Regions from separate parts of the Variovorax sp. YR266 genome, predicted to be linked through region 1. Evidence: riboswitches for the same ligand, from Rfam matches in the RefSeq annotation. Region 1 holds a riboswitch; the other holds the start of a gene.

Evidence for each region. A riboswitch is a leader RNA that binds a small molecule or an ion and turns the genes downstream of it on or off. The one in region 1 is predicted to bind thiamine pyrophosphate.
Region 2: it holds a riboswitch for thiamine pyrophosphate, as region 1 does, so the genes downstream of both, thiC (phosphomethylpyrimidine synthase ThiC) here and BLW48_RS08530 (purine-cytosine permease family protein) in region 1, are expected to answer to the same signal.

Annotation. Positions count from the first base shown of each region.
Region 1 is NZ_FNPM01000002.1:619,380-633,492, forward strand. Features, by position in the region: gene BLW48_RS08480 (nitrite/sulfite reductase) at 1-570, shown strand, start outside; gene BLW48_RS08485 (DUF934 domain-containing protein) at 567-962, shown strand; gene BLW48_RS08490 (phosphoadenosine phosphosulfate reductase domain-containing protein) at 984-1,616, shown strand; gene cysD (sulfate adenylyltransferase subunit CysD) at 1,660-2,601, shown strand; gene BLW48_RS08500 (sulfate adenylyltransferase subunit 1) at 2,601-3,941, shown strand; gene fdxA (ferredoxin FdxA) at 3,985-4,314, shown strand; gene BLW48_RS08510 (NAD(P)/FAD-dependent oxidoreductase) at 4,272-5,342, shown strand; gene BLW48_RS08515 (aspartate aminotransferase family protein) at 5,339-6,643, opposite strand; gene BLW48_RS08520 (TetR/AcrR family transcriptional regulator C-terminal domain-containing protein) at 6,758-7,492, shown strand; gene BLW48_RS08525 (adenylate/guanylate cyclase domain-containing protein) at 7,479-9,371, opposite strand; TPP riboswitch at 9,573-9,673, shown strand; gene BLW48_RS08530 (purine-cytosine permease family protein) at 9,750-11,087, shown strand; gene thiD (bifunctional hydroxymethylpyrimidine kinase/phosphomethylpyrimidine kinase) at 11,026-11,880, opposite strand; gene BLW48_RS08540 (FAD-dependent oxidoreductase) at 11,925-13,016, shown strand; gene thiS (sulfur carrier protein ThiS) at 13,013-13,210, shown strand; gene BLW48_RS08550 (thiazole synthase) at 13,229-14,041, shown strand; gene BLW48_RS08555 (thiamine phosphate synthase) at 14,038-14,113, shown strand, end outside.
Region 2 is NZ_FNPM01000008.1:47,438-61,550, forward strand. Features, by position in the region: gene BLW48_RS20840 (helix-turn-helix transcriptional regulator) at 1-110, opposite strand, end outside; gene BLW48_RS20845 (hybrid sensor histidine kinase/response regulator) at 241-2,028, shown strand; gene BLW48_RS20850 (YchJ family protein) at 2,085-2,519, shown strand; TPP riboswitch at 2,546-2,651, shown strand; gene thiC (phosphomethylpyrimidine synthase ThiC) at 2,742-4,625, shown strand; gene BLW48_RS20860 (HAD family hydrolase) at 4,689-5,381, shown strand; gene BLW48_RS20865 (thioredoxin family protein) at 5,433-5,759, shown strand; gene BLW48_RS20870 (AraC family transcriptional regulator) at 5,830-6,858, opposite strand; gene BLW48_RS20875 (isovaleryl-CoA dehydrogenase) at 7,001-8,173, shown strand; gene BLW48_RS20880 (AMP-binding protein) at 8,191-9,861, shown strand; gene BLW48_RS20885 (carboxyl transferase domain-containing protein) at 9,858-11,480, shown strand; gene BLW48_RS20890 (dienelactone hydrolase family protein) at 11,486-12,637, shown strand; gene BLW48_RS20895 (hypothetical protein) at 12,634-13,809, shown strand; gene BLW48_RS20900 (enoyl-CoA hydratase/isomerase family protein) at 13,806-14,113, shown strand, end outside.

The sequences.
Region 1 (14,113 bases):
ACGCACGACCAGAACGTGGTGCTGCCCTGGGTGCATGCCGAAGACCTGCACGCGCTGTGGCTCGCCGCCCGCGCCGCCGGCCTCGCCAGCGCCAACGTGCACCTGCTGACGGACATGATCGCCTGCCCCGGCGGCGACTTCTGCGCGCTGGCCAATGCGCGCTCCATTCCCATCGCCGAAGCCATCACCGAGCGTTATCAAGATCTCGACGAGCTCGACGACCTGGGCGAGATCGACCTGCACATCAGCGGCTGCATCAACTCGTGCGGCCACCACCACAGCGGCCACATCGGCATCCTGGGCGTCGACAAGGACGGCAAGGAGTGGTACCAGGTCACCCTCGGCGGCTCCGACGGCTCCGAGCTCAGCGGCGCGCCGCAGGCCGGCAAGGCTGTCGGCCCCTCGTTCTCGGCGGCCGAAGTGCCGGGCGTGATCGAGGCCGTGCTCACCACCTACCGCGACACCCGCGAGAGCGGCGAGAACTTCATCGACACGCTGCGCCGCGTAGGCCCGGACCCGTTCAAGGCCGCCGCCAACGGTGCACGCTTCAAGGTGGAGGAAGCAGCATGAACAAGAAACTCAACATCCTCTCGGCAGAAGAACACATCGACGACGGCGATCCGAAGGTTCTGCAACTGGCCAACGACGCCGACCCGCTCGCCATCGAGGTGTGCCTGGCCGACATCGAGCGCATCGACCTGAACTTTCCGAAGTTCACCGACGGCCGCGCCTACAGCCAGGCCTTCCTGCTGCGCCGCCGCCTGGGCTTCCAGGGCGACATCCGCGCCACGGGCGACGTGCTGATCGACCAGCTGGTGCAGATGGAACGCACCGGCTTCTCCAGCGCCGTGCTCAAGGAAGGCGTGGACGCCTCCGACGCGCAGCGCCAGTTCGACCGCTTCGCCGCCTTCTACCAGGGCGACGCGGTGCAGACCGCGCCGCACTTCGCGGCCGGCAACTGAGAGCGAATGGGAACCTTCGACATGAGCATTGCCACGGACATCGACTTCGCACGCATCAACACCGAACTCGGCCGCAACGCCGAGGGCCTGGTGGACTGGGCGATCGGCCTGGGCCAGCCCGCGATCATCACCACCAACTTCCGCCCTTTCGAGGCGGTGATCCTGCACATGGTCACGCGCGCAAAGCGCGATGTTCCCGTGGTCTGGATGGACAACGGCTACAACACCGAGGCCACCTACCGCTTTGCCGACGAGGTGACCAAGCAACTGGGCCTGGACCTGCACATCTACCTGCCGCGCCGCTCGCGTGCGCATCGCGAAGCGGTCGAGGGCCCGACCCCGGCGCTCGACGATCCGCGCCATGCCGCCTTCACGGAAGAAGTGAAGCTGGAGCCCTTTGCCCGCGCGCTGCGCGAGACGGCACCGAAGGTCTGGTTCACCGCACTTCGGGCCACCGACACGGCCGTGCGCGCGCAGATGGACCCGGTCAGCGTCAATCCGGACGGCCTGATCAAGGTCGCGCCGCTACTGCACTGGTCGTCCAAGGAGTTGTACGAGTACTGCGAGGCGCACGGCCTGCCGAACAACTTCGACTACGTGGACCCGACCAAGGGCGAAGACAACCGCGAGTGCGGATTGCATCTCGCGCACTGAGAGCCAACGGCTCACCGATCCTCTGCATCCAGCACCCCATCCGATGAACGCCCGTACCGAAACCGAACTGCTGCTGTCGCCAGCGCACCTCTCCAACACGCACCTCGATGCGCTGGAAGAAGAAACCATCTTCATCCTGCGCGAGGTCGCGGCCGCCTTCGAGCGCCCCACCCTGCTGTTCTCGGGCGGGAAAGATTCGCTGGTGCTGCTGAAGTGCGCGGAAAAGGCCTTCGGCGTGGGCCGCATTCCCTACCCGCTGCTGATGATCGACACCGGCCACAACTTCCCTGAAGTGACGGCCTATCGTGACCAGCGCGCGAAGGAACTGGGCGCCGAGCTGATCGTGCGCAGCGTCGAAGATTCGATGAAGCGCGGCACCGTGCGCCTGGCCCATCCGGGCGAGTCGCGCAACGCGCATCAGTCGGTGACGCTGCTCGAAGCGATCGAAGAATTCCGCTTCGACGCGCTGATCGGCGGCGCCCGCCGCGACGAGGAAAAGGCCCGCGCCAAGGAACGCATCTTTTCGCACCGCGACAGCTTCGGCCAATGGCAGCCCAAGGACCAGCGCCCCGAGCTGTGGACGCTGTTCAACACCCGCCTGGCTCCGGGCGAACACTTCCGCGTGTTCCCGATCTCGAACTGGACTGAACTCGACGTGTGGCAATACATCGAGCGCGAGCATGTCGGCCTGCCGTCCATCTACTACACGCACAAGCGCGAAGTGGTGGAGCGCCGCGGCCTGCTGGTGCCGGTGACCGAGCTCACCCCGCCGCGCGACGGCGAAACGGTACAGGTGCGCGACGTGCGCTTTCGCACCGTGGGCGACATCACGACCACCTGCCCGGTCGAGAGCCTCGCGGCCGACGCGGGCGACGTGGTGCTGGAGACGCTGTCGGTCGACGTCAGCGAGCGCGGCGCCACGCGCATGGACGACATGACGTCCGAAGCATCCATGGAAAAACGCAAGAAAGACGGTTACTTCTGATGAGCGCGACGACGACTGCTACCCCTGTGAACACCGACGTCCACGGCGACACCGGCACCGCGCTGCGCTTCATCACCTGCGGCTCGGTCGACGACGGCAAGAGCACGCTCATCGGCCGCCTGCTGGTCGACAGCAAGACCGTGCTGCAAGACCAGCTCGCCGGCGTGCAACGCGGCGGCGAAACCGACCTCGCCCTGCTGACCGACGGCCTCTCGGCCGAGCGCGAGCAAGGCATCACGATCGACGTGGCCTACCGCTACTTCTCGACCGCCAAGCGCAAGTTCATCATCGGCGACGCGCCGGGCCATGAGCAATACACGCGCAACATGGTCACGGCCGCTTCGGCCGCCGACGCCGCCGTTGTGCTGGTCGACGCAACCAAGCTGGCCTGGGCCGCCGAAGTGGAAGACGGCACCGTGGTCAAGCGCGAACTGCTCCCGCAGACGCGCCGCCACACGCTGCTGTGCCATCTGCTGCGCGTGCAGTCGATCGTGTTCGCGGTGAACAAGCTCGACGCCATCGACGACGCCGGCCTCGCCTTCGAACGCATCTCGACCGCGCTGAACGCCTTTGCCGAAGCGGCTGGCGTGCAGGTGGCGGGCATCGTGCCGATCTCGGCGCTCAAGGGCTGGAACGTGGCCACGCGCCATGCCGACTGGGTCGGCTACGAAGGCCCGGGCCTGCTCGAGCTGCTCGAGGAGCTGCCCGTCACGGCGCAGGACGAGGACGTGCCCTTCGCATTCCCGGTGCAGTGGGTCGAGAAGTTCTCTTCTTCCGCCGACACCTCGCAGGGCCGCCGCGTGTTCTGGGGCCGCGTCGCCTCGGGCCACGTGGAACCCGGCCAGCGCGTGACCGTGCTGCCGAGCAACCAGACCGCCACGGTCGCGCAGGTGCTGAGCCACACGCGCCAGCCGAAGGCGGTGCATGCAGGCCACAGCGCCGGCATCGTGCTCGACCGCGAGGTCGATGTGTCGCGCGGCGACTGGCTGCTGGCGCCCGGCGCCTTCGAGCCGGTGCGCGAGATCACCGCCACCGTGGCCTGGCTCGACGACGAGCCGCTGGTCGCGGGCCGCGTGTACTGGGCGCTGCAGGGCCACCGCTGGGTCAAGGCCAAGGTGGCGCGCATCGTCGATCGCGTGAACATCACGACGCTCGAATCGGAGCCGGCAACGCAGCTGGAAGCCAATGCCATCGGCGACGTGGTGCTGGCATTGCAGCAGCCGCTGGCCGTGCTTCCCTTCACGCAATCGCGTGCATTGGGCTCCCTGGTGCTGGTCGATACGGCCTCCCACAAGACCGCCGCTGCCGTGCTTGTGCAGCCCGCCGCCGCAAAGGCCTAAAATCTCGGGTTTCCCCCGATCTCACACTGACGTTAAAAGACAAATGACTCACGTCGTCTCCGAAGCCTGCATCCGTTGCAAATACACCGACTGCGTGGACGTTTGCCCCGTCGACTGCTTCCGCGAAGGTCCCAACATGTTGGTGATCGACCCGGACGAATGCATCGACTGCGCAGTCTGCATCCCCGAATGCCCGGTCAACGCGATCTACGCCGAGGAAGACCTGCCGGCCAACCAGATCGCCTTCATCAAGATCAACGCCGAGCTGGCCCTGGCTGACGGCTGGAAGAGCATCACCAAGCGCAAGCCCGCCCTGCCTGACGCCGAAGAGTGGAAAGACAAGACGGACAAGATCGGGGAGCTGGTGCGCTGAGCACCTTGGCTACCCCCATCGAAACCGACGCCCTGATCGTCGGTGCCGGCCCCGTGGGGCTGTTCCAGGCCTTCCAGCTGGGCCTGCTCGAAATCTCCTGTCATATCGTCGATGCACTGCCCGCCGCGGGCGGCCAGTGCGTGGCGCTGTATGGCGACAAGCCGATCTACGACATTCCCGGCACGCCGATGACCAGCGGGCGCGGTCTGGCGCAGTCGCTGTTGCAGCAGGTGGCGCCGTTCAAGCCGCAGTTTCATTTCGGCGAGCAGGTTGCCACGCTGGAGCGCCAGGCTGACGACCGGTTGCTGCTGACGACTTCGGTCGGCACGGCCTTCCTGGCGAAGACGGTGTTCATCGCGGCCGGCGTCGGGGCCTTCGTACCCAAGCGCATCACCATCGAGGGCATCGCGCAGTTCGAAGGCAGCTCGCTCTTCTATCACCCCGATTCGCTGGACCGCTTCGCCGGGCAGACAGTGGTGGTGAATGGCGGCGACGACATCGCGCTCGAAACCGCCATTGCGCTCACGGCCGCGGCCAAGCAGGTCACGCTGGTGCACAGGCGCGACGGCTTCCAGGCTGACGAGGCCAACATCTCAGCTATGCGCGCCCTCGTGGCCGCGGGCAAGCTGGCCTTCAAGGTCGGCCAGCCCACTGCCTTCGACGGCAAGCAACTGCAGATCACCACGCCTGACGCCACCACGGTCGATCTTCCGCTCGACGCGCTGATCGCCTGCCTGGGCATCTCGCCGCGCCTCGGCCCCATCGCCGACTGGGGCCTGGAGTTGGAGCGCAAACAGGTGCCTGTCGACACCGAGAAATACGAAACCCGCGAGCGCGGTGTGTTCGCGGTGGGCGACATCAACACCTACCCGGGCAAGAAGAAGCTCATCGTCTGCGGCTTCCACGAGGCCACGCTGGCCGCCTGGGGCGCCACGGCCATCGTGTTCCCAGGCAAGGCCGTGCCGCTGCAGTACACGACCACCAGCACGCGTCTGCACGAGCTGCTGGGCGTTTCCGGCTCCCGTTAACGCGCGCCAGGCAGCAGCGCCCGGTATTCGCCGATGAAGCTGCAGATGGCGGCGACGTAGCGGTCGATATCCGCATCCGCCAATGGCAGCGACAGCACGACGAAGCCGCGCGGCGAGGTGTAGATGCCCTCGCTCAGCAGGTGGAAAAAAAGCAGCTGGCGCAGGCGGCCATCGACTGGTGCCAGATCGTCGACGCTGCGCACCTCGCCGCCCACGAAATGCGCGTTCATCAGCGAGCCCAGCCCGGTGAACTGCATCGCAACGCCCTCTTTCACGCACAGCGCATTGAGCCTCGCCCGCATCGCCTCGCCCCGCTCCGCCAGCGCGCCGGCCGCCTCGGGCGTGAACAGCTTGGTGAGGCCTGCATAACCGGCGGCCATCGTCAGCACGTTGTTGTTGAAGGTGCCCGAGTGGGCCAGCGACCCGGTGCGCGGGTCGAACAGCGCCATCACGTCGGCACGCCCGCCGAAAGCGCCGAAGGACATGCCGCCGCCGATGTACTTGCCCAGTGTGGTGAGGTCTGACCGAATGCCCAGCTTGTTCGCCAGCCCGTGCGGCGCCAGGCGGGAGGTCATCACCTCGTCGAAAACCAGCAGCGCACCGACGCGCGTGGCCGATTCGCGCAGCGCCTCCAGGAAGTCGAGGCTCCCCGGAATGCAGCCGCTCGCCCCCTGCATCGGCTCGACCAGAACGGCGGCGATCTCGGCGCCGTGCCTTTCGATCTGCTCGCGCGCCGTCTGCGCATCGTTGTAGGGCAGCACCAGGAAATCGAACGGCACCGTCGTCGGCAGCGGCTTTGCGCCGAAACCCAGCACGCCACCGTGGTAGCCGCCCGCAAACACCACGATCTTGCGGCGCCCCGTGAAGTGCAGCGCGGCAGTCAGCGCCATCAGGTTCGCCTCGGTGCCCGAGTTGGTGAAGCGCAACTGCTCGATCTGCGGAAAACGCTCGCAGATAAGCCTTGCCAGCCGGCCTTCGAGCAGGTTGTGGCCCGTGAGGTTGATGCCGCTTTGCATCGCCTCGGTGACGGCTTCACGGATCTCGGGTGCGGTGTGGCCGTAGACGCCGGCCGTGTACTCGGCGATGAAGTCGGCATAGCGGTGGCCGTCGGCATCCCACAGCGCGGCCCCCTCCCCCTTGGCGATGGTCAGCGGAAACGGCGCGTAGAACAGCACCGAACGGCTGTTGGCGCCGGGCATGTAGCGCGCCTGCTCCTCGAACTGATGGCGGCTGGCGGGGTTGCTCTCGGTGAAGCGCTGGTATGCGCCGGCAAGAGCCTGGTCGATGGCGGCATGGGTCATGGCGGATGTCCTTCGGGTGGTGATGCGATCGTCGCTCGCAGCGCAGTTTATTGGTCAGTGCTCAATTAATATTGTTTATACAGTCAACCCGGCTGCCGCACAATGGCCGCAACCATGACGAAGAAATCGCCTCCCAAGCCCCGTACGGCCGGCCGCCCCGCCGGCGGTGGCGGCCTGACGAAACAACGCATCGCCGAAGTCGCACTGGCGCAGATCGACGAATTTGGCCTGGGCGCCTTCAGCATGCGCGAGGTCGCGGCGCGGCTCGATGTTTATCCGGCCACCGTGCACTGGCACGTGAGCACGCGCGAGGCACTGCTGGCCGAAGTGGCCGCCGCCGTCATGGCCGAAGTCACGCCGCCGCCCGGCAAGCTCGACTGGCAGGCATGGATCACCGAACTGTTCCGCCGCTGCCGCACCGCGGTGCGGCGCCACCCGAACGTGGCGCAGCTGCTGGGCGCGCAGCTGGTGTCGAACGGCAGCCTGCCGATCGAGCTGGTCGAGGGCGTGCTGGCGGCGCTGACCGAAGCCGGCTTCGAGGGCGAGCCGCTGCTGGAGGCCTACAACTGCGTGGTCGCCGCGATGCTGGGCTTCCTGACGATGGAATTCTCGCCCCTGCCCGTGGACAACACCCAGGCCTGGGCCGAGGAGCTGCGCGAGCGCGTGCACACGATTCGCCCACTCGACCACCCGGTGCTCACGCGCAACCTGGCGCAACTGGCCAACAAAGCCTTCATCCTGCGTTGGGACAACGGCACCACCGTGCCGCTCGACAGCAGCTTCGAGCGGCACATCCAGATCACCATCGACGGGCTGGAGGCGTTCGCGCGCAGGGTCAGGGCTGCGTAGGCCCCAGCAGTTCGTAGAGCACCATGCGCGTCTGCCGGCCGCGCAACTCAGCCATCTCCTCGATGCGGCGCGTGGCGAGCCGCTCACCCAGCCCCTCGAAGGTCGTCTGCGAGATCAGCGTGCGCGTGCCCAGTTCCTTGTTGGCGCCCTCGATGCGGCTTGCCGCATTGATCGCGTCGCCGATGGCGGTGTAAGACAGCCGGTTGCTCGACCCGAGCACGCCCGCGATCACGTGGCCGGTGTGGATGCCTACGCGCGTGCGGAACTCGTGCAGGCCTTCGCCCCGCCATTTGTCGTTGAGCACGTCCATTTCGGCATGCAGTTCGAGCGCCGCGACGCAGGCCCGGTATTCCGCATCTTCCAGGTCGGACGGCGCGCCCCACAACACCATGATGCCGTCGCCCATGAACTTGTCGACCACGCCGCCATGCCGCGCAAAGATACCGGCCGCCAGGTTGAAGTACTCGGTCAGCTGCCTCACGAGCACGTCGGCTTCCATCGATTCGGAGATGGTGGTGAAGCCCTCCACGTCGGTGAACATCGCGGTGATGCGGCGCGGCGAGCCGCTGGGCGCGAGCGCGTGGCCCTCGGCGACGAGCTGGCGGATGATGTCCACCGGCACGAACTTGCGAAAGGCCTGCAGGCTGCGCGCCGATTCGTCCAGCGCCTGGTTCAGATGCTGGATCTCCAGAACCCGGCTCGGCTCGAGCGGCAGGTTGTCTAGCTCCAGCCGCCCGATGCGGCGCGCGACAAGCGCGAGGTTTTCGATCGGCTGGGTCACGAGCTTCGACAGCCGCAGCGAGATGAACAGCGCGATGCCGAGAAAACTCAGCGTCAGCAGCAGCGCCCAGAGCACCGAGCGATGCAGGCCGCCGAGCAACAGGTCTTCGGGCTCCCAGCTGACGAGTTGCCACCGGGTGTGCGGGATGTGCGAGGTCTGCACGAGGTATTTGCGCCCTTCATGCTCGATGGAAAAAGCCATGTCGTCAGCGCCACCCGCCTTGCCCGCGGCAAGCATGTGCGCATGCAAGGCGCCTAGCACACCGGTGTCTGGCGACTCCAGTTCGCGCACCGGGTCGGGGTGGTCGCTGCGCGCAATCACGTGATGGTCGGCGCTCAGCAAGGCGCTCTCGCCGGTCCCCAGCGCGCCGAAGATGCGCACGAGCTTCGACAGATGCCCCAGCGACACGTTGCCGTCGATCACGAGCCGGCGTGTGTGCCCCTCGTCGTCGACACGTGCGCTGGGCAATGAATGGCCGATTGCAAGCTCCTGTGAGTCGCTCATCAGGAAAGGCTGGGTCCACACGGGTCCATGCGCCTTCATGGCCTCCCGGTACCAGGTGCGCTTCTCGGGGTCGAAGTCGCTGCGATAGGCCGTGATGGCCGTCGTAGCAAAGCGCTGCTTCGCGTCGCCGCCCTCGGCGTCGGGCGAGCGCTTGTACTGCCAGGTTTCGGTGCTGAAGTCGGGGCCGCGCAACACCTGCCGGATGGCCGGGGTCGGGTAGCGCACAGCCATCAAGACGTGGCCGTCGTCGGTGGCCACGTTGATGCTGTCGAGCTCGGGGGTCTGCTCGAGCATGGTCCAGAGCATCTCGGCGGTCTGTTCGCCATCCTCGCCGGTGGCGTGCACGCTGGGAGAGTCGGCAATCGAGCGAATGACTCCCTCGGTCTTGGCGAGGAAGGCGAGCACGTTGTCCTCGACCCGGTCATGGTTGATCTTGTGCGAGGCCGTGCCCACCCTGGACACCAGCTTCTCAGCGGCCCAGTAGCCGAATGCCACCAGCAGCAGCGACTGCAACAGCGCGACGGCGCAGATGATGGTGCCTACGTCGACCCTGAAGCGCCGTAGGCCGGTGCCAGCGAAATCCCTATCTGCCATGCAAGTCCTTCTTCATTTCTTGTTCCTGCTCGCTTATCGGCGCGCGCTCCCGTTTCTTTGATTGGCAGTTCTTCTTTGGACGCCGATTCTCTCGTGGCCTGTGCACGCTCTGCGGGTTTTCCCTGCCTCGCAAAGGCACGCATGCTGTTGCGGCTTCCCCGCAGGGGATAAACTCCGCCCCGCGCCGTGGGTTCCTCGCGGCGTACTTGCTAGGGGTGTTGGGCGGCTTGCCGTCCGGCTGAGAAAGTCCCTTTGAACCTGATTGAGGTAATCCTCGCGCAGGGAAGCTGGTCCGGTGGCCTCTCACGTTCTCTCGCGTGATGGCCGCGCCACTGGGGCCCCGCCCACCTGCCAAACCTTTTGCACTGGAGCAAATGGATGGCAAACGACAACAACGACGCGACCGTCTCGAACGAGGCGCTGACGCCGCTGCCCGCGTCCCAGCGCGTGTTCGGCTGGCACGACCATGCTTCGCTCTGGTTCAGCCTCGGCGTGGGCCTGCTGGTGATGCAGATCGGCGCCTACCTGGTGCCGGCCGTGGGCACGCGCGATGCAGTCATTGCCATCGTGCTCGGCTCCTGCGTCGGCGCCGGCCTGCTGGCCTGGACCGCGCGGCTGGGCTGCGAGAGCGGCCTGGCGAGCGCCGGCCTGATGCACGCCACCTACGGCAGTGCCTTCGCGCGGCTGCCGGTGCTGCTCAACATCGTTCAGCTGGTGGGCTGGACCACCTTCGAACTGGTCATCATGCGGGAAGGTACGCAAGCCATCGGCCAGTCGGTGATCGGCCCCTCGCTGGGCACCGCCTGGGGCGGCGTGCTGACCACGCTGCTGTGGGGTGCGGTGCTGCTGGCGCTGCTCTCGGGCTCGATGGTCAAGCTGGTGAGGCGCTTCGTGAGCCGCTTCGGCTTGCCGCTGGTGGTGCTGTCGCTGCTCTGGCTCACATGGCAATTCGCGACGCAGCTTCAGGCCAAGGGCCTGGACGCCTTCTGGGCACGTCCGGGCGACGGCACGATGGGCATGTTCAGCGCGCTCGACCTCGTGATCGCGATGCCGGTGTCGTGGCTGCCGCTGGTGGCCGACTACGCGCGACACGGCAAACGTAATGCCGGAGGGCTGGGCAGCGCGTTCAGCGGCACCTGGATCGGCTATGCGCTGGCGAACATCTGGTGCTACGCATTGGGCGTGATGGTGGTGAGCGTGGCCGAGCCCGGCGCGAGCCTCGTCACAGCGCTGCTGCTGGCGCAGGGCGGACTGGTGGCGCTGGGCCTGATCCTGATCGACGAACTCGACAACGCGTACGGCGATGTCTATTCGGGCTCGGTCTCCACGCACAGCCTGCTGCCGCGATGGAGCGTGAAGCGCTGGGGCCTGCTGCTGGCCGCGCTGTGCATCGCACTGGCGCTGGTGCTGCCGATGCACACGCTGGAGCCTTTCCTGCTGCTGTTGAGCTCGGTGTTCGTGCCGCTGTACGGCGTGATCATCGGGCGGCTGGGCAGCGGCCAGTCGGTATCACTGGCCGGTACGCGCCAGATCGACTTCGGCGCGGCGCTGATCTGGATCGCGGGCATCGCGGCGTATCACGCGCTGGCCAAGTGGGCGCCGCAGTTCGGCTCTGCCCTGCCGACGCTGGCGGCGACCTTCGTGCTGGCCTGGCTCAGCCGGCCGAAGCTGACAACGGCAGGCGGTGCGTCGGAACTGGCGCAAAGCCGTGGTTGAGGGGGCCATGACCCGCGCCGATCTTCACATCCGCACCGGCAGCCATCGCGCCGAGGATGTAGGTGCGCGCCCGTTCGACCGCCTCGGGCAGCGCCGCACCCAACGCAAGGTGCGCGGCAATGGCGGACGACAGCGTGCATCCCGTGCCGTGCAGGTTGCGGCTGGCAATGCGCTTGGAAGCCAGGCGCCTGCGCTCACCGCCGGATTGCAGCAGCACGTCGACCACCCCATCGCCCGGCAGATGGCCGCCCTTGAGCAGCACGGCCTTCGCGCCGAGCGCGAGCAACTCGCTTGCCGCGTCATCGAGCGCATCGACGCCATCGATGGCATGGCCTATCAGCAAGGCCGCCTCGTCGAGATTGGGCGTGACGACCACGGCGCGCGGGAACAGTTCGCGCACCAGCACCTGCACCGTCTCGGCGGCGATCAGGCGGTCGCCGCTGGTGGCGACCATCACGGGGTCGAGCACCACGTTCTTCAGCTGGTAGCGGTCGATGGCCCAGGCCACCACCTCGACCACCTCGGGCGCATGCAGCATGCCGAGCTTGACGGCATCGACGCCAATGTCTTCCACCACGGCCTGGATCTGCGCCTTGAGGAAATCGGGCGGCACACCGTGGATGCCCGATACGCCGAGCGTGTTCTGCGCGGTGAGCGCGGTGATGGCCGTCATGCCGTAGCAGCCGAGGGCCGCGAAGGTCTTGAGATCGGCCTGGATGCCGGCGCCGCCGCCGCTGTCGGAGCCGGCGATGGAAAGCACGCGTGCGTAGCGCTGGGTGGGTCCTTGGGTCATGCCGAAAATTATCGGCGGTATCGGCAATGCGAAGGAGCACGGCTGTGAGCCTTCCTTTTCAATCGGCCGCCATCCTCGGCGCGGGCCTCATGGGCCGCCTGCTGGCGGTGACGCTCGCGCAGGCTGGCTGCAAGGTCGATCTGTTCGAAGCTGGCAGTCCCGATGCCGAAGGCGCTGCCGCGCGCGTGGCAGCGGCAATGCTTGCGCCGCTTGCCGAATCGGCCGTGGCGCCGGTGTCGGTCGTGCGCATGGGGCAGCACGCGCTCTCGCGCTGGCCCGAACTGCTGGCCTCGCTGGCGCAGCCCGTTTTCTTCCAGCGCGAAGGCACGCTGGTGCTCTGGCACCGGCAGGACAGCGCCGAAGCCGCGCGGCTTGCGCGCGTGCTCGCCCGCACCGGCGCGCAGGTGCCCGAACTCGCGCCGATACAGACGCTCGACGGCCCGGCCATCACAGCGCTGGAGCCTTCGCTGGGCCAGCGCTTCGCGCGGGGCCTGTTCCTGCCGGGCGAAGGCCAGCTCGACAACCGTGCGCTGTTGGCTTCGCTTCTTGCGACGCTGCAAGACAACCCTCGTGTCACGCTGCACTGGCAATCGCCACGCGCACCGTCTGATTTTTCACCCGGCACGACAGGCCAGCCCGACTGGGTGATCGACTGCCGCGGCCTCGGCGCCAAGCCCCAATGGAACGCACTGCGCGGCGTGCGCGGCGAAGTAATCCGCGTGCATGCGCCCGAAGTGAGCCTGCAGCGCCCCACCCGCCTCGTGCATCCGCGCTACCCGCTCTACATCGCGCCCAAGCCCGGCAACCTGTTCGTGATCGGCGCGACCGAGATCGAGTCCGAAGACATGTCGCCCGCCAGCGTGCGCTCAACGCTCGAACTGCTGAGCGCCGCCTATGCCGTGCACAGCGGCTTCGCCGAAGCGCGCATCGTCGAGATCGCCACGCAGTGCCGCCCCACGCTGCCCGACAACCTGCCCGCCATCCGCCAGCCGCAGCCGCGCGTGCTGCAGATCAACGGCCTGTACCGCCACGGTTTCATGATCGCGCCCGCGCTGCTCGACGCCGCGATGGAGCTGCTCGCGCACGGCCACTCGGCCCTCGCAAGGAGCTTCGGCATGGAGACCTCCGACACATGAACATCCTGATCAACGACAAGCCTTTCGTGCTGCCCGACCACGCCACGCTCACCGACGCGCTGGCCGCACTGAACGCCACGCCGCCTTTCGCGGTGGCAGTGAACCGGGAGTTCGTGCCGCGTTCGGCGTATGCCGCGCGCGCACTGCAGTCCGACGACCGCATCGAAGTGATCCGCCCCGTGACGGGCGGCTGAATGATGGAGACAAAGAACATGACGACCACGAACGACCCACTGGTGCTCTACGGCGAAACCTTCCAGAGCCGCCTGCTGCTCGGCACCGCACGCTACCCCTCGCCCGACTTGCTCGAAGCCGCGGTGAAGCGCGCAAAGCCAGCGATGTTGACCGCCTCGCTGCGCCGCCAGACGGCGAGCCAGGGCTCTGGCAACAGCGACCTCGGCAACGGCTTCTGGGAGTTGCTGCGCAAGCTCGACGTGTCGGTGCTGCCCAACACCGCCGGCTGCCACAGCGTGCAGGAAGTGATCGCCACCGCGCAGATGGCGCGCGAGCTGTTCGACACGCCGTGGATCAAGCTCGAGCTGATCGGCGACGACTACACGCTGCAGCCCGACACGCTGAACCTCGTCGATGCGGCCTCGCAGCTGATCCGCGACGGCTTCAAGGTGCTGCCCTATTGCACCGAAGACCTGGTGCTGTGCCAGCGACTGGTCGATGTCGGCTGCCAGGCGGTGATGCCATGGGCCGCACCCATCGGCACCGGCCGCGGGCCGGTCAACCCCTATGCGCTGCAGGTGCTGCGCGATCGGCTGAAGGTGCCGATGCTGGTCGACGCGGGCCTGGGGCTGCCGTCGCATGCTTGCCAGGTGATGGAATGGGGCTACGACGGCGTGCTGCTCAACACAGCCGTTGCGCTGGCGCAAGACCCGGTCGCGATGGCGGGCGCTTTCGCCGACGCGGTGCAGGCCGGCCGCACCGCATATCGCGCCGGCGCCATGGCAGCGCAAGACGCCGCCCAGCCGAGCACGCCCGTACTCGGCACGCCCTTCTGGCATCACGCACCATGAGCACCGCGAACGACGCCCGCGCCATCGCGCACGCCATCGTCGCGGCCCACGGGCTGCGCTTTGGTGCCATCA
Region 2 (14,113 bases), on a different contig from region 1:
TCGAGCAGCGCCCAGCCCAGGCGCTCGCGGATCTCCTGCTCGCCGCGGTCTTCCGCCAGCAGCGTGAAAACGCCGCGCAGTGCGTGCTGTTCAGAGCCTGTGAGGTACATACATCGCCGACTTTCTCGAGGGAGCCGTTGTAACGCTAACGTTTAGCAAGCGCCGCGCCAAGGGTGGATGCCCGCGAATGCATGCGCCGCGCGGTCATGCATATCGCGCAGAATCGACGGCAGCCCGGCCATGCCATCGACAACTCCCATCACCGAACACGCATCCAGGCCGCTGCTGAAGCGGTTCCGTGACTATTGGATCGAGGCGCCCAACGCCAATCCGCTGGTGGACCAGAGCCTGGCGCGCGCCTATGTGATCGACACGCGGGACACGCCGCTGTCAGCCGCCGTCACGGCCGCGGTGTTCTGGATGCTGTTCCTCGTTCTCACCGGCAATCGCGGCACGCTCGTGTGGGCCGTGCTGGTGCACGCGATGCAATGGAACATGCACCGCCATCTGCACCGGCTGGATCCGGCCGCCATCGATGCAGCCACTGCCGCGCGCACGCGCCGGCGGCTGGAGTTGCGCATGCTGTTCCCGGGGCTGGTGTGGGCGTTGGCGCCGTGGCTGTTCTTCCCGCATGGCGACCTTGCCCACATCCTGCTCATGTACTTCTTCGTGAGCGGCACGACCAGCGTGATCATTGCCGCGCTTGCCCAGTGGTGGCTGGCCGCCCTGTGCTTCGGCGTCCCGGTGTTCCTGAGCCTGGCGCTGCGGCTGGTGCTGGAGCCGGGCAGCGTGACGGTCATCATGGGGTGCCTTGCGGTGTCGCAGCTCGTGGCGGCTCTGCACTATGCGCGCAAGCAAAACCGGTTGATCGTCGGCTCCATCGAGAACGGCTTCGAGAACGCGCGCCTGGCCGAAGCGCTGTCGCGCCAGCTCGACCACGTGGCACAGCTTGCCGCGCAGCGCGCCCGCATCTTTGCGGCCGCCAACCACGACCTGCGCCAGCCCATGCATGCGCTGGCAATCTTCGTCGACGCGCTGGACACGCGCAATCCGCCCACGGCCGAGAACCTGCGCTTCATGCGCGACAGCGTAGATGCCCTGCGCGGCTCCATCGATGCGCTGCTGGACATCGCGCAGCTCGACGGCGGCGTGGCGCCCGTTCGCCCCGAGCCGATGCGCCTGCAGCCGCTGTTCGATGCGCTGCACGGGCGCTTTGCGGCGCTGGCCGCGGCCAAGGGGCTGCACCTGCGCGTGCGCCCCACGCGCGCCGCGGTGCAGGCGGACGCGCGCATGCTCGCGCGGCTGCTCGGCAACCTGGTGGACAACGCGATCAAGTACACCCCCTCGGGCACCGTGCTGGTCTGCGCCAGGCATGTGACGCCGGGCGCCTGGCGCATCGAGGTGCGCGATTCCGGCGTGGGCATCGACGCGCGGCACCAGGCGCAGGTGTTCGAGGAGTTTTTCCAGATCGACAACCCCGGACGCGACCGCAGCCGCGGGCTCGGGCTGGGCCTGTCGCTGGTGGCGAGCATGGCGCAGGTGATGGGTTCGCGCATCCAGGTGCGCACCGCACCGGGCCGCGGCAGCACCTTCTCGCTGGTGCTCGATAAGACGGCCGCGCCACCGGCAGATGACGACCTGGCCGTGCCGGCCGGGCCAACGGAAGAAGCGGCCGCCCTTCGCATCCTGGTGCTCGACGACGAGCAACCCGTGCGCGAGGCCATGCGTTCGCTTCTGTCCGCCTGGGGCCACGAGGTGGTGCTGGCGGCCAACCCGCGCGAAGCCTTGCAGCACGGCGGCGTGTTCGACCTGATGCTGAGCGACCTGCGCCTGGGCAGCGGCCTCTCGGGCCTGGCCGCCGCGCAGGCCTTGCAGGCGGTCGGCAAGGCGCGCAACGTCGTCATCCTCACCGGCGAAACCGCGCATGCGACGCGGGCCGAGGTCGAGCGCGCGGGCTATGCGCTGATCTACAAGCCGGCGGGTGCGCAGGCCCTGCAGGAAGCCATTGCCGCAAGCCGGCCTGCCTAGCCTCGGGGCTTGCCCTGTCCGCGCCCGGCCCGCAAGGTGTTCCAATAGCGGTCTTCATGAGCGCCAACGATCCCACCACCGGACCTTGCCCCTGCGGCCGTACAGACCGCCGCGACAAGCCCATCGGCTACGCCCTGTGCTGTGGCCGCTATCTCGACGATTTCGGGAACACGCCCGCGCCCGACGCCGAATCGCTGATGCGTTCGCGCTATTCGGCCTTCGTGCTGGAGCGCGGCGAATACCTGCTCGCCACCTGGCATGCGTCGAAGCGGCCGGCCTCGATCGAGTTCGAGCCGGGCGTCAAGTGGCTGGGGCTGGACATCCGCTCGCGCTCGGTGCTCGACGCGGACCATGCCGAGATCGAGTTCGTCGCGCGCCAGCGCAGCGCGGCCACGGGTGCCGCCACGCGCCTGCACGAGCGCAGCCGCTTCGTGCGCGAAGGCGACCGCTGGTACTACCTGGACGGCGACCTGCAAGTACCCCTGGGTTGACGCACCGGGCCGAGGCCCGCACAATCGGCCCCGCTCCGGGGTGCACGCATGTGGCGTGCTGAGATGGCAAAGCAGCCGACCCGCGAACTTGATCCGGGTCATACCGGCGTAAGAAGAGCTGCACTCCCTGACTTCGGTCCGTCACTCCCCCTTCCGTGACGGGCTTCCCGAAGCCCACCGAGCGATTGCGGAGCACCCTTTCCTCAACAAGGAGTGCCTCCGATGAATGCCCCCGACAAGTTCACCACGCTGCTTTCGCTGACGCGCGAGCCTTTTCCCGCGTCGCACAAGTGCGTCATTCCGGGCAGCCGGCCCGACCTGTTCGTGCCCGTGCGCGACGTTGCGCTGACCAACGGCGAGACCGTGTCGCTCTACGACACCTCCGGCCCGTACACAGACCCGAAGGTCGAGATCGACGTGCGCCGCGGCCTGCCCGACGTGCGCGGCGCCTGGGTGCTGGAGCGCAACGACACCGAAAGTTACGAAGGCCGCTCGCATCACGCGCTGGACGACGGCGCCAAGAACGAAGACCGCGACGCGCAACGCCTGGCCGAACTGCGCGCCGGCGCCTCGGCACTGCAGCGCACGCCGCGCCGCGCGAAGTCGGGCGCCAACGTCACGCAGATGCACTACGCGCGCCGCGGCATCGTCACGCCCGAAATGGAGTACGTGGCCTTGCGCGAGAACGGCAAGCGCGAGTGGATGGCCGAATACCTTGCCAACGAAGAGCGCGCCAGGCGCGTGATGGGCAACCCGATGGGCGCGACCATTCCGCGCATCATCACGCCCGAGTTCGTGCGCGACGAAGTGGCCCGCGGCCGCGCCATCATTCCCGCGAACATCAACCACCCCGAAGTCGAGCCGATGGCCATCGGCCGCAACTTCAAGGTGAAGATCAACGCCAACATCGGCAACTCGGCTGTCACGTCGAGCATCGAGGAAGAGGTCGAGAAGCTGGTGTGGGCCATTCGCTGGGGCGCCGACAACGTGATGGACCTGTCCACCGGCAAGAACATCCACACCACGCGCGACTGGATCGTGCGCAACTCGCCGGTGCCCATCGGCACGGTGCCCATCTACCAGGCGCTCGAGAAGGTGGGCGGCGTGGCCGAAGACCTGACCTGGGAGATCTACCGCGACACGCTGATCGAGCAGGCCGAGCAGGGCGTCGACTACTTCACCATCCACGCCGGCCTGCGCCTGCCGTTCATCCACCTCACGGCCGACCGCATGACGGGCATCGTGTCGCGCGGCGGATCGATCATGGCCAAGTGGTGCATCGCGCACCACAAGGAGAGCTTTCTCTACACGCACTTCGAAGACATCTGCGACATCATGAAGGCCTACGACGTGAGCTTCTCGCTCGGCGACGGCCTGCGTCCCGGCTCGGGCGCCGATGCCAACGACGAAGCGCAGTTCGCCGAGCTGCGCACGCTGGGCGAGCTCACGCAGATCGCATGGAAGCACGACGTGCAGACCATGATCGAAGGGCCGGGCCATGTGCCGATGCACATGATCCAGTCGAACATGGACGAGCAGCTCAAGCACTGCCACGAGGCGCCGTTCTACACGCTCGGGCCGCTGACGATCGACATCGCGCCGGGCTACGACCACATTGCCAGCGCCATCGGCGCGGCCATGATCGGCTGGGCCGGCACCGCGATGCTTTGCTACGTGACTCCGAAGGAACACCTGGGGCTGCCGGACCGCGACGACGTGAAGCAGGGGATCATTGCCTACAAGATCGCCGCGCATGCGGCGGATGTGGCAAAGGGGCACCCTGGGGCTCGCTCGCGCGACGATGCGCTGAGCAAGGCGCGCTTCGAATTCCGCTGGCAAGACCAGTTCAACCTGGGCCTCGACCCCGACACCGCGCGCGAATTCCATGACGAGACGCTGCCGAAGGATTCGAGCAAGGTGGCGCATTTCTGTTCGATGTGCGGGCCCAAGTTCTGCTCGATGAAGATCACGCAGGAAGTGCGCGAATACGCAGCGAAGAAGGGCGTGGCCGAGGCAGCCGCCATGGCCGAGGGCATGGAAGAGAAGTCGAAGGAATTCATGGCCGGTGGCGGCGAGATGTACATCCCGATCCGTCCGATAGCCTGAGCTTCCTCCTGCGAAAAGGGGGCGTTGCTACCATGGGGCCAATCACCGAACTCCGGCACCGCAATGACCCCCTTTCCTTTTTCCGCCGTTCTCTTCGACTGCGACGGCGTGCTCGTCGATTCCGAACCCATCACCAACCGCGTGCTCGCCGAAATGCTCGGCGAGCTTGGCTGGCACATCACGACCGAGGAATCGATGAACACCTTCACCGGCAAGGCGGTGAAGGACGAGGCCGCGCTCATCGAGACGAAGACCGGCGTCAGGATCACCGACGACTGGCTCAAGACCTTCCGCGCCCGCCGCAATGAGGCGCTGGAGCGCGACCTCGTCGCCATTCCCCACGCGCCCGCCGCCATCCGCGAAATCCATTCAAGGCTCAAGGGCCGTATCGCCTGCGCTTCCGGTGCCGACCGCCACAAGGTCGAACTGCAGCTTGCGAAGGTCGGCATGCTCGACTATTTCCAGGGCCGCATCTTCAGCGGACACGAGATGCCGCGCTCCAAGCCGCACCCCGACGTGTATCTCGCTGCGGCGGAAGCCCTCGGCGTCGACCCGAAGCGCTGCGCCATCGTCGAAGACACCGTCACCGGCGCAATGGCCGGCGTGGCTGCAGGAGCCACTGTGTTCGGCTACAGCACCGGCGAATCGGGCCACAGCGGCCCCGGCCCTCTGCTCAGCGTGGGCGCGGTGAAGGTGTTCAGCGACATGGCCGAACTGCCGGCGCTGCTTTCGGGCTACGGGCTGCAGGCGGCCTGAGTTTCTGGTGGAATGCAGGGCGCAACTCCCGAGCAGCAGGAACCACTTCCCATGACTTCCGAATACAAAACCGAGCAGCCCGACCGCAGCGAGATCGACGCGCTCACCGGCCCTGCCGTGGTCGAGTTCGGCACCAACTGGTGCGGCATCTGCAAGGCCGCCCAGCCGAACATCGCCGAGGCCTTTACCAAGTACCCGGACATTCGCCGCATCAAGGTCGAAGACGGCAGCGGGCGTCCGCTGGGGCGTTCGTTCAACGTGCGGCTGTGGCCCACGCTGGTGTTCATGCGTGACGGCAAGCAGGTCGCGAAGCTGGTGCGGCCTGAGGACAGTCAGTCGATTGCCGACGCGCTTGCGTTGATCGCACAGCCTAGCTGACGCGTCATTCCCGGAGGGAAGTACCCGGTGTCATTCGCACGCACCCCGAACGTGCCCCGAACGCCCTCCGCTACAGCCCCTGCTGCCGAAAGTCGCGAGGCGCATGCCCCGTCCACTGCAGGAACGCCCGCGAAAAACTCTTCTCGTTGCGAAACCCCACGGCCAGCGCCACCTGCTTGACAGGCCGCGTGGTGCGGCGCAACAGGTCGACAGCCATCTCGTGGCGCACCTCGTTCTTCAGCACCTGCAGCGAAGTGCCTTCCTCGTGCAGCTGCCGGTGCAGCGTGCGGCTCGACACGTTGAGCAGCCCGGCCAGCGCCTCGGCGGTGGTGGCCTCGCTGGCGCGTGAACGCAGCAGCTCGCGCACGCGCTGGCCCAGCAGGCGGTCGCGCCGGTACTGCAGGATTGTGAGCGGCAGTGCGCGCCTGAGCATGGTGCGCAGCGCGCGTTCGTCTCGCTGCAAGGGCAGGGCGAGATAGCGCTCGTCGAAACTGATGCCCGCCTGCGGCGCGTCGAAGCGCACGTCTGGCGTGAACATCAGCGGATAGGCGTCGCTGTGCGGCGGCGCGGCAAACGGAAAGCTCGCGTGTCGCAGCGAGATGCGCGAGTCGATGGCCCAGCACATGTAGCCGTGCACGAAGCGCAGGGTGGTCACCAGGCAGAACTCGCGGAAGGCGTCGTCCAGCGGGACGTTCTCGGCGATGCGCAGCGTGGCCATGCCGCCGGCCACTTCGAGCGACAGGCCGATGTCCTCGGTCAGCAGCCGGTGGTGGCGGCACCAGCGCTTGATGGCCACGCCCAGGTCGGGCGAGCTCAGGGAGGCGCGGCACAGCAGGCCGTAGGTGCCCCAGGGCAGGCGCCGCGAGAACCAGCCGAGTGTTTCGTCGTCGAGCTCCTGCATGGCGTGGCCCGACAGCACCTCGAACTGCGCGGCCGTCACCCGCGCGCCCGGCCGGGCCAGTTCGCGCGGCGTGATCTGTGCCGCCTTCAGGGCCTCGGCAGGGTCCATGCCGTAGCGCTCGTAGCCCTGCACGATAGCTCTCACGAAGGCCATCGGCGTTACGGCGCGGGCGGGTCTGAGGAACGACGGGGGCGACATGGTGCAGCGGATCGGTCATGGCGTGATTTGCAACCATTGTGGCGCCAATTGCGGCACGGCGAGGCGTAAGCTGCGATCTTTCGCAAGCGCCATCCAGCGCGGGTGGCATTGCGCGCAGACCCCTTCAGAGGAGACAAACCCCATGCACGATCCCGGCCTGAACTTCGACCTGGGCGACACCATCGACTCGCTGCGCAGCGCCATCCAGGACTTCGCCGCCAACGAAATCGCGCCGCGCGCCGCCGACATCGACCGCGACAACCTGTTCCCGCACGACCTGTGGAAGAAGCTTGGCGACCTCGGCCTGCACGGCATGACGGTGAAAGAGGAATTCGGCGGCACCGAGCTGGGCTACCTGGCGCACATCGTGGCCATGGAAGAAGTCTCGCGCGCCTCGGCCTCGGTGGGCCTGTCTTACGGTGCGCACTCCAACCTGTGCGTGAACCAGATCCATCGCAACGGCAGCGACGCACAGAAGAAGAAATACCTGCCCAAGCTGGTGAGCGGCGAGCACGTCGGCGCGCTGGCCATGAGCGAGCCCAACGCCGGCTCCGACGTGGTGAGCATGAAGCTCAAGGCCGAGAAGAAGAACGGCTACTACGTGCTCAACGGCGGCAAGATGTGGATCACCAACGGCGGCGACGCCGACACGCTGGTCATCTACGCCAAGACCGAGCCCGAGATGGGCGCGCGCGGCATGACGGCCTTCATCGTCGAGAAGAACTTCAAGGGCTTTTCCGCCGGTACCAAGCTCGACAAGCTCGGCATGCGCGGCTCCAACACCTTCCCGCTGTTCTTCGACAACTGCGAAGTGCCGGAAGAGAACGTGCTCGGCGGAGAAGGCCAGGGCGCAAGGGTGCTGATGAGCGGCCTCGACTACGAACGCGCAGTGCTCTCGGGTGGCCCGCTCGGAATCATGGCTGCGTGCATGGACGCGGTGCTGCCCTTCATCCACGAGCGCAAGCAGTTCGGCCAGAGCATCGGCGAGTTCCAGCTCATGCAGGGCAAGCTGGCGGACATGTATTCGACGTGGCAGGCGACGCGTGCGTACGTGTATGCCGTGGGCAAGGCCTGCGACCGCAACGACCATGCGCGCACCTTCCGCAAGGATGCGGCGGGTGCCATCCTGTATTCCGCAGAGAAGGCGACGTGGATGGCCGGCGAGGCAATCCAGGCGCTGGGCGGCGTTGGCTACACGAAGGACTTTCCGGTCGAGCGGCTGTGGCGCGATGCCAAGCTGTACGAGATCGGCGCGGGCACCAGCGAAATCCGCCGCATGCTGATCGGCCGCGAGCTGTTCTCCGAAACCGCCTGAAGGAAGGACGCATCGCCATGGCGCTCTTGACCCAAAGCATGGCGCAAGGCGCCACCGATGTCCCCCTCATCGAACAACCCATCGGCGACTTCTTCGACGACATGGTCGGCAAGCAGCCCGACCGCGAGGCGCTCGTCAGTCGCCACGAAGGCCAGCGCTACACCTACCGCGAGCTGCAGGCCGAATCGAACAAACTCGCCAGCGCACTGCTGAACCTCGGCCTTGCGCCCGGCGACCGCGTGGGCATCTGGTCGCACAACAACGTGGCGTGGGTGCTGATGCAGATCGCCACCGCCAAGGTCGGCCTGATCCTCGTCAACATCAATCCCGCTTACCGCACTTCAGAGCTCGAGTACGCGCTCAACAAGGTCGGCTGCAAGGCGCTGGTGACGATGGCGCAGTTCAAGACCAGCGACTACCTCGGCATGCTGCGCGAACTGGGCCCGAAGCGTGTGCCGCAACTGGCCCACACCTTCTGGATCGACAAGGCCGGGCAGGGTGACGAGCAGCCTGGCATGAAGCGCTTCTCGCAACTGCTCGCAAGCGGCGATGCCAGCGACCCGCGCATCGAACAGGTGCAGAAGACGCTGAAAGCCACCGACCCGATCAACATCCAGTTCACCAGCGGCACCACAGGCTTTCCCAAGGGCGCGACGCTCACGCACCGCAACATTCTGAACAACGGCTTCTTCATCGGCGAGTGCATGAAGCTCTCGCCCGCCGACAGGCTGTGCATTCCGGTGCCGCTGTATCACTGCTTCGGCATGGTGCTGGGCAACCTGGCCTGCCTCACGCACGGCTCGGCCATCGTGTACCCGAACGACGGCTTCGACCCGCTCACCGTGCTCGAGACCGTGCAGGCAGAGAAGTGCACCGGCCTGCACGGCGTGCCCACCATGTTCATCGCCGAGCTCGACCATCCGCGCTTCAAGGAGTTCGACCTGTCGACGCTGCGCACCGGCATCATGGCCGGCTCGCCTTGCCCCATCGAGGTGATGAAGCGCGTGGTCAGCGAGATGCACCTGAGCGAGATCACCATCGCCTACGGCATGACCGAGACCAGCCCCGTGAGCTGCCAGAGCAGCACCGACACGCCGCTGGACCGCCGCGTGTCGACCGTGGGCACGGTGCAGCCGCACCTCGAAGTGAAGATCGTCGACCCCGAGACCGGTGCCGTCATGCCGGCCGGCCAGTCGGGCGAGCTGTGCACGCGCGGCTACTCCGTCATGCACGGCTACTGGGACGACGAGGCCAAGACCCGCGAGGCCATCGACACCGAGCACTGGATGCACACCGGCGACCTCGCGACCATGGACGGCGAGGGCTACGTCAACATCGTCGGCCGCATCAAGGACATGGTGATCCGCGGCGGCGAGAACATCTACCCGCGCGAGATCGAAGAATTTCTGTACCGCCACCCGAAGGTGCAGGACGTGCAGGTCGTCGGCCTGCCCGACAAGAAATACGGTGAGGAGCTGTGCGCCTGGATCATCGTCAAGCCCGGCCAGAGCGCCACCGAAGAAGAAGTGCGCGAGTTCTGCAAGGGCCAGATCGCGCACTACAAGGTGCCCAAGTACATCCGCTTCGTCAGCGAGTTCCCGATGACGGTGACCGGCAAGATCCAGAAATTCAAGATCCGCGATGCCATGACAGAGCAACTCGGCCTTAGCCAAGAAAAAACAGCATGAGCCAACTCGAAACCAAACTCAACGCCCGCTCGGCGGACTTCCAGGCCAATGCAGCAGCCATGCGCGCGCTGGTCGATGACTTGCGCACGCAGTTCGCGAAGGTAGAGCAGGGCGGCGGCGAGGCAGCGCGTGCCAAGCACACCGCGCGCGGCAAGCTGCTGCCGCGCGACCGCGTGGCCGAGCTGCTCGACCCGGGCACGCCCTTCCTCGAGATCGCGCCGCTGGCCGCACATGCGATGTACCTCGATGCCAAGGGGGCCGAGTCGGCACCGGGCGCCGGCATCATCGCGGGCATCGGCCGCGTGAATGGCGTCGACTGCATGATCGTGTGCAACGATGCGACGGTGAAGGGCGGCACCTACTATCCGATGACGGTGAAGAAGCACCTGCGCGCGCAGGAGATCGCCGAGCAGAACCGCCTGCCCTGCATCTACCTCGTCGACTCGGGCGGCGCCAACCTGCCGAACCAGGACGAGGTGTTTCCCGACCGCGAGCACTTCGGCCGCATCTTCTACAACCAGGCCAACATGAGCGCCCAGGGCATTCCGCAGATCGCGGTGGTCATGGGCTCGTGCACGGCCGGCGGCGCGTACGTGCCGGCGATGAGCGACGAATCGATCATCGTGAAAAACCAGGGCACCATCTTCCTGGGCGGTCCGCCGCTCGTGAAGGCGGCCACGGGCGAGGTTGTGACGGCTGAAGACCTGGGCGGTGGCGACGTGCACACGCGCCTGTCGGGCGTGGTCGACCACCTCGCGCAGAACGACCTGCATGCGCTGGCGCTCGCGCGCTCGGCGGTGGCCAACCTCAATGCGAAGGCGGCCGAGGCCCCGGCCAAGGCCGAGGTGCGCGCGCCGGCGTTCCCACGCGAGGAGCTCTACGGCGTGATCCCCACCGACACGCGCAAGCCCTTCGACGTGCGCGAGATCATCGCGCGCGTCGTCGACGGCAGCGAGTTCCACGAGTTCAAGGCGCGCTTCGGCGCCACGCTGGTCTGCGGTTTTGCCGAGATCGAGGGCATGCCGGTGGGCATCGTCGCCAACAACGGCATCCTGTTCAGCGAATCGGCGCAGAAGGGCGCGCACTTCATCGAGCTGTGCTGCCAGCGCAAGATTCCGCTGGTGTTCCTGCAGAACATCACCGGTTTCATGGTGGGCCGCAAGTACGAGAACGAAGGCATCGCGCGCCACGGCGCCAAGATGGTGACGGCAGTGGCCACCGCGAACGTACCCAAGTTCACCATCATCATCGGCGGCAGCTTCGGCGCCGGCAACTACGGCATGTGCGGCCGCGCGTACAGCCCGCGCTTCCTCTGGATGTGGCCCAACGCACGCATAAGCGTGATGGGCGGCGAGCAGGCCGCGAGCGTGCTGGCCACCGTGAAGCGCGACGGCATCGAACTGAAGGGCGGAAGCTGGAGCAAGGAAGAGGAAGAAGCCTTCAAGGCGCCGATCCGCCAGCAGTACGAAGACCAGGGGCACCCTTACTACGCCACCGCGCGGATCTGGGACGACGGGATCATCGATCCGGCGGATACGCGGCGCGTGCTGGCGCTGGGCCTTGCGGCTGCGCGCAATGCGCCGATTCCCGAGCCGAAGTTCGGCATCTTCCGGATGTGATGGCGATGCGGCTTGCGCACATCCTCAGCTCGCGCCTCAGGCAGGCGGCGGCAGCCCTCGGGCTGGGCGCGCTGGCGGTTTGCGCGCAGGCCTTTGCGGCCACGCTGCCCGAATCGGTGGTCATGGTGCCGAAGAAGGGCGGGCTGTTCACGACCGAGCTCGAGACCACGCTCTACGTGCCCGAGGGCACCGGCCCGTTTCCCATTGCGGTAATCAACCACGGCAAGGCGAACGGTGACCCCCGGTTCCAGGCGCGCTACAGGCCGCTGGGTGCGGTGCGCTTCTTCATGGCGCGCGGCTATGCGGTGGTCGTGCCGATGCGGCAAGGCTTTTCCAAGTCCACCGGCAGTTATATCGGCGGCGGCTGCAACATCGAGAGCAACGGTCGCGAGCAGGCCGGCGACGTGGCGGCGGTGCTGGACTACGCGAGTGCGCAACCCTGGGCGGACAAGTCACGCATTGTGGTCGTGGGCCAGTCGCACGGCGGCTGGACCACGCTGGCCTTCGGCACGCTCCACTATCCCGGCGTCAAGGGGCTGATCGACTTCGCCGGCGGCCTGCGTCAAGAGAATTGCGTGGGATGGCAGAACGGCCTGATCGGTGCGGCCGGCACCTACGGGAAGGAAACGCGCACGCCCTCGCTCTGGTTCTATGGCGACAACGACAGCTACTTTCCGCCCTTCGCTTGGAAGGGCATGCACGAGAGCTATGTGGCGGCCGGCGGACAGGCGAGGCTGGTGGCCTTCGGAACTTTCGGCGGCGACTCCCATGCCATGTTCGGCTCTCCCGCCGGTGCACCTATCTGGCAGCCGGAAGTTGCTAACTTCCTGCGTGAGATCGGCCTGCCTGACCAGCCCCTGACCGAGTTCGCGCGCTATGCGGTGGCCGCAACGCCATCGGCCAGCGGCTTCGCGCCACTCGACGCGATCGACCGCGTGCCCGACCAGAGCCCGGCCTCGCTGAGCGGCTACCGCGTATTTCTCACCAAGACATCGCCGCGGGCCTTCGCCGCTAATGCACAGGGAGGCTGGGGCTCCGCATGGGGCGGCGACGACCCCATGGGCCGGGCGATGGAGAGTTGCCAGAAAAAGACTACCGCAGGCGAGTGCCAGTTGTACGCTGTGGACGACAAAGTTGTCTGGAAATCCACACCGTGAAAAGTTGCACCCCACAAAACTCCCACTGCGCCGGGCGACTGGCCGTAAGCCTTCTGGCGCTCTGCCTCGTGTCGCAGGCCATGCCCGTGTTCGCACGCGACACGCGGCTTGTGCTGCCCATCTATCCGGTGATGCAGCAGCCCGCCACGCGCGATGCGATCGGCAACGACGTGCAGCTTCGCTTTGCGACCGCGCCGCAGCCCAAGGCACCGCAGGCGCAGATGCTCGTGGCGCAGAGCTATGCGCGGCCTTACTCCAGTACGCAACGTTACCCCGACGGGCGGCCGGTGATCCGCAGCGACGAGGAAACCTGCCGCGAGGCGATGCGCAATACGCTGGTTGAGTTGGTCGGGGCGGCACGGGCACGCGGCGTGCGCGTGGTGACGCAGGTCGAGAGCTTCTACGAGGGCAACCCGCTTTCGACGCCCGGTGCCTATGAGTGCCATGCCGGTAGCGGCAGTGCCGAAGTCCATTTGCGAGGCAGGCCGGGCGCCGATGGCGACGCAGCCTCCGCGGCGGCAAATACCGTCGGCATCGAGGATGTCAACGCCGTTCCCGGGTTGGATGCGCAGGGCCGCGCGGAGTATCAGAAATTTCTTCAGAGTAAGCCGCCGCGTGCCTTCGTCATCCGGCAGGATGCCGACCGTACCTGGTTCGGGTTTGCCGACGGACTGGTTCCCCGCGACATCAACCGGCCCTCGGACCCGACGCAGCGGGCCCTGGAATACTGCCGGGAGCGCAGCCGGAGCGAATGCAGCGTCTATGCAGTCGACTACACGGTGGTTTATCAGCAGCCGCAGGCCAGCGCGCCCGTGCAGAGCGCGGCGGCTGCCGGGCCCGCCACCAGCATCTACAGGTTGCCGGCAGACAGCCGTTTTGGCGACGTCAACGATTCCTCCCTGGTGCCTGTGCGCGAAAGGAGCAGGGACCAGTACCTCCGGTTTCTTGCCCTGCCCATGCCGCGAGCCTTTGCGATTGCCGCCGATGGCAGCGCGGCCTTCGCTTCCGGCGGTGGGGCGATGGCCGATGTCCTGAACACCTGCGAACGTGCGGGAAAGACCTGCTGGCTCTACGCCGTGGATGATCGCGTGGTGTGGCAGTCCGACCCTCACCAACGCATTAGTCGTGTCAACCAACTCTCCAGAGTCCAGCAGGACGCACGTACTCCATGAGCGATTTCGAAAAACTCGATCTCCGGATAGAAGGCACCATCGCCCGCATCTGGCTCGACCAGCCTGACGCACGCAACGCCTTCGACGACATCGTCATCGCCGAGCTGACACAAGCCTTCACCGAAGCCGGCGCCGCGTCGCAGGTCAAGGCCATCGTGCTCGGTGCCAACGGCCCGGCCTTCTGCGCGGGCGCGAATCTCAACTGGATGCGCCGCATGGCCGACTACACGCGCGACGAGAACGTCGCCGACGCGGGCAAGCTGGCCGCCATGCTGCGCACGATTGCCGAGTGCCCCAAGCCCAC